DNA from 2 places in the Ralstonia pickettii genome. Region 2 is predicted to be linked to the other one. Evidence: riboswitches for the same ligand, from Rfam matches in the RefSeq annotation. Region 2 holds a riboswitch; the other holds the start of a gene.
What was found. A riboswitch is a leader RNA that binds a small molecule or an ion and turns the genes downstream of it on or off. The one in region 2 is predicted to bind glycine.

Region 1 (2,397 bases), on a different replicon from region 2:
AATGTTCCGGCGGGCTTTTTTCATGCTGCGATCAATGCAGCGGGCAATCTCGCGCGATCACGTCGCCTACCATGGCAGCGGTTGCGCCAGACAGCGTCCAGCCCAGATGCCCATGGCCCGTGTTGTAGAACACGCGCGCGTGCCGCCCACGGCCGACGCGCGGCATCATGTCCGGCATCATCGGGCGCAAGCCGGCCCAGGGCACCACACGCGACGTACCAATCGCAAAGTTGCGGCGCGTCCACGCCACCAGCGGTTCGATGCGGTCCGCGCGGATGTCGCGGTTGTAGCCGTTGAATTCCGCCGTGCCCGCCACGCGGAAGCGGCCAGTGCCCAGGCGGCTCGTCACGATCTTTGCGCTCTCATCCAGCAGGCTGACCCACGGCGCGCCTTGCACGCTGGCATCGTCGTCCAGGTGCACGGTGATCGAATAGCCCTTGACCGGATACACGTTGATGCGATCGCCCACCAGTTGTGCGATATGCCGGCTGCCCACGCCCGCGCACACGACCATCGCATCGGCGGCAAGGTCCTGTACGACATTCGCCGCGGTGGTGGAAAGGCGGTCATCGAGCGTGGTTTGCAACAGCAGGCGCACGCCGCTTTCGGAGGTTTCCACATCGCGCACATCCACGCCGTGCATGAATCGCACGCCGCGCTTCTCACACGCCTGCGCCAGGCCGCGCGTGAACTTGTGGATGTCACCGGTGGCGTCGGATGCGGTGAAATAGCCGCCGTAGTAGTTGCCGCGCAGCGTCGGCTCAATGGCGGCAATCTCCTCGGGGCTCACGGCGTGCCGCTCAAGCCCGCCGGCGACGAGCAGGGCGTTGGCCTTGCCTGCTGCCGCAAAGCTGGCCTTGTCGTGATAGACGTGCAGAATGCCGCGCTTCTGCAGGTCGAAATCGATCTGCTCCCGTTCGGCCATCGCAAACAGATGCTTGCGTGCCTCGATGGCCATGCGGGTGGTCTCGATGGTGTTGCGGCGGTAGTGCGCGATGCTGGCGACGAACTCGCCGATCCACGAGTATTTGTGCCACGAGGGCTTGGGATTGAGCAGCAGCGGGGCGTCGTTGCGCAGCATCCATTTGATGCCTTTGAGCAGCGTGCCGGTGCTGTTCCAGACTTCTGCGTTGCTGGCGGAAAGCTGCCCGCCGTTGGCGAACGAGGTTTCCATGGCCGGGTACAGGTGGCGGTCGAGCACCGTGACCTGATAGCCGAGTTGCGAGAGCGTGTAGGCAGTGGTGACGCCGGATATGCCGGCGCCGACGATGACGATGTGCGTCATGGCGGTCCCTATGGAGTGATGTGATGACCGGACGATCCGGTCGGCTCACCCCATCTGTCTTGGGACCTGAGAGCTTGGGCACGAGCAGCGCTGGCGCCTTCCCCTTCGGTGGGCGCACGCGTGTACGCCTCTCTCCAGATTCGCAGTCGACGCCACAGTCCTTTTGCCTGAGAGTTTCCGGGGTGGTTGCTCCATCGGCGCCGGGCGGTGCGCGTATGTGCGGTGAGCCCGGTCTCTCCTGCGGCGTGTTGCAGCTGTCGTTGGTGCGTCAGCCGCGCCTGCGTGCTGCCGGTGGGGGCAGCGGGAGCGAGTGTGTCACGGGTCGTGACGTTCGGCAAGTCGCGCTGTAGCGGATGCAACGGGAGGCGTGTCGTCCTTCAGGTCCACGCCGCTGCGGCCGAGCGCCAGCGCGCCATTGAGCAGGAACATCAGCCGGGTCGCTGCCTGGTCATAGGCCAGGCCGGCCGGCCGCACATTGGAAATGCAGTTGCGCTCCGCATCGGAGCGGCCAACGCGCGGCGCGTAGGTCAGGTAAATGCCCAGGCTGTCAGGCGAACTCAACCCCGGCCGCTCACCGATCAACATCACCACCTGCCGGGCGCCAAGCAACGCACCGATCTCGTCCCCCAGGGCAACGCGGGACTGCTCGGCGATGGCGACTGGGCCGATCGACCACCCGGCCGGCAGGCGCTCACGCACGCTGCACAGCAGTGGCACGGCATGGCTTTGCGCCGCCAAAGCGGAGAGGCCATCGGCAATCACGAACACCACATCGAATGGCTGCGCTGGCCGCAACGCACCAAGCCTTGCGCGGCTGGCATCGTCGAGCCGACGGCCAAGGTCGGGACGGCGCAGATACTCCGCGCGCTCAGCAGCCGCGCTATGCACGGCCACCGCCGTGAAGCCCGCCTGTTCGAGGGCGGCCGCAATTGCGGCGCGATCGAGCGGCAAGTGCACGGCATCGCGCGCCTGGGCATGCGCCACGCCAAACGCAAGTACGGCGTCGGTCGTCTGGCTGTTGCCGGCACGGCCCAGCGCGATACGGGCGTCGGTAAAGGCGCGCAGGTGCGCCCACGGATTCAGCTGAACGAGGGAGTGTTTCGGCATGAGCG
Region 2 (2,397 bases):
TCGGCGGGGACGTTGCTCATGAAAGGGTTCTCCGGAAAATGGGTATTGGGGGATGCAAATTCGGTGTTCAGCTGACCAGCGCCTTGCCATTGCGCACGAACGGCAGTTTAACCACAGTCGCGGTCAACTTGCGGTCGCGAATTTCGACCTGTACGTCGGTGCCGATGGCCACGTCCTTGGGCAGGCGCGCCAGTGCGATGGAGAGCGACAGGCTCGGGCTGAACGTGCCGCTGGTGATTTCACCGTCACCGGCGGCCGTGATGACCTTTTGGTGGGCGCGCAGCACGCCGCCCTTGTCGCGCAGGATCAGGCCGACGAACTGTTCGCGTTGGCCGCCAGCCTGCAGCGCGGCCTTGCCTGTGAAGTCGCGTTCGCTTTGCAGGTCGACCGTCCAAGCGAGGCCGGCGTCGAGCGGCGAAACGTGCTCGTCCATATCCTGGCCGTAGAGGTTCATGCCGGCCTCCAGGCGCAGCGTGTCGCGCGCGCCCAGGCCTGCCGGGCGCACGCCGGCCTGCAGCAGGCGTTCCCACACGCCTGCGATCTGCGCGGCCGGCACGACCAGTTCGAAACCGTCTTCGCCGGTGTAGCCGGTGCGCGCCACCATGATCTCGCCCACGTTTTCCACGGTGACAAAGCCCGCGTTGAACGGCTTGAGCGCCTCGCCCACGGCCTGCGTGCCGGGCAGCGCGGCGTAGGTCTTGGCGCGCGCATTCGGGCCTTGCACGGCCAGAATGCCCAGCGGCTCGGCGCCCGCGTTGTTGTCGGAGCGGCGCGGCGTGATGGTCACGTCGGTGCCGGCGGCCGCGTTCTGCGCGACGATCCATTCCAGGTCCGTCGGTGCGGTGCCGGCGTTGACGACCAGGCGGAACCAGTCTTCGCGGAAGAAGTAGACGATCAGGTCGTCGATCACGCCGCCCTTGGGGTTCAGCATGCAACTGTAGAGCGCCTTGCCGGGCGTCTGGAGCTTGTCGACGTTGTTGGCGAGCAGCCCACGCAGGAAGTCGCGCACACGCGCCCCGGTGAGGTCGACCACGCACATGTGCGAGACGTCGAAGACGCCGGCGTCCTGGCGCACCGCGTGATGTTCTTCGATCTGGGAGCCGTAGTTGACGGGCATGTCCCAGCCGCCAAAGTCGACCATGCGGGCGCCCAGCGAGCGGTGGATGGCATTGAGCGGCGTGTGTTGGAGCGTCATGGAATCTCTCGGCAGAGGCGCCGCCACTGTGGCCGGGCGCGGCGCGTTATTCGGGACCAGAAAAGCAAAAAGGCCACCCGCGCAGCCTGATGCCTCATGGTGACGCCATGAAGATCAACAAGCTGCGCAGATGGCCCCTCTGTCCTTGGTACCTGAGAGATTGCGAAGCGGGGCGCATAGCGGTGCGCGCCGTTCGTGAGCCCCTTCGGTGGGCGCCCGCAGTGGTCGTGCGGCGCCAGCTCTCCAGAGTGCGGTCGGACGCATGTCCGCCGATCCGCCCGGTCCTGGATGCCTGAGAGTTTTCGGGTGCTACCCCTTCGGCGGCGCCTTGCCGTGTACGGCGGGCACGCTCTCCCGGATGGATGGGCGGAATTTACGGAAGGGGGATGGGATTGTCAATTGGGGTGGACTTGGCGGTTTCGGGTTGGGGGGAGGGCTGGATTTTTTGTGCTTGTGGTGCATCCCTTGTTTCATCCCCTGCCGGGGCTGACTCACTTTCTTTGGTCTTGCCCAAAGAAAGTAAGCAAAGAAATGCGCGCCCGAGATGGCGAAAGGCTCCTTCAATTTCCGTAACCGGGCGGAGACGGGGAAAACTCGCTGCGCTCAGACAGTTCCCCGTCTTTTTTCCGCCCGCTTACGAAAATTGAAGGCGCCATCTAGGGCAGGACCGTCAAAGGCCAAAGACAACGGCCACACCGTCGGGGCGCGGGCGGGAGCGCCTTGTTCGGGTGTGGCTGGTCTTGCTTTGACTTACTTGCCGATTTGGCGGCTGACCTGGTTTTCCTGCTGGTTCAGCGTGCGCTGCTCCTGTTTGGTGATGTGCCCACCGTTTTGGGCCGCCATGTCGCGCTCTTCCTGGCGAATCTGGCGGTCTTCCTTGTGCAGCTGGCGCGCCTGGCCCTTCGTGATTTCGCCTTCCTTCACTTCATTGTGGATGCGCTTGTTCTGGTTGGCGAGGCGGTGGTTGACCTCGGCGCGGCGCGGGTGGTTCTTTTGCCATTGCGTCTGGGCGAAGGCGCCGGTGGTGGCGGACAGGGCGACGGCGGTTACAGCCAGGATCTTGACGATGCGGTTCATGGTTTCTTCCTCCGGTGGGCGGCTGACCGATTCAGCCGCTGTCCTGTCCATAACGGCACGTTTTGGCTCCGGGCTGACCGTCATCGTGTAACGGGGCGTAAGCGGTGTAACGGCCGGAAGCAAAG

Region 1: it holds a riboswitch for glycine, as region 2 does, so the genes downstream of both, N5B55_RS19860 (D-amino acid dehydrogenase) here and gcvT (glycine cleavage system aminomethyltransferase GcvT) in region 2, are expected to answer to the same signal.

The regions. Positions count from the first base shown of each region.
Region 1 is NZ_CP104382.1:699,763-702,159, forward strand. It holds gene N5B55_RS19860 (D-amino acid dehydrogenase) at 32-1,285, opposite strand; glycine riboswitch at 1,431-1,536, opposite strand; gene eutC (ethanolamine ammonia-lyase subunit EutC) at 1,601-2,392, opposite strand.
Region 2 is NZ_CP104381.1:3,186,108-3,188,504, reverse strand. It holds gene gcvH (glycine cleavage system protein GcvH) at 1-20, opposite strand, end outside; gene gcvT (glycine cleavage system aminomethyltransferase GcvT) at 68-1,195, opposite strand; glycine riboswitch at 1,325-1,452, opposite strand; glycine riboswitch at 1,465-1,562, opposite strand; gene N5B55_RS15405 (hypothetical protein) at 1,946-2,272, opposite strand.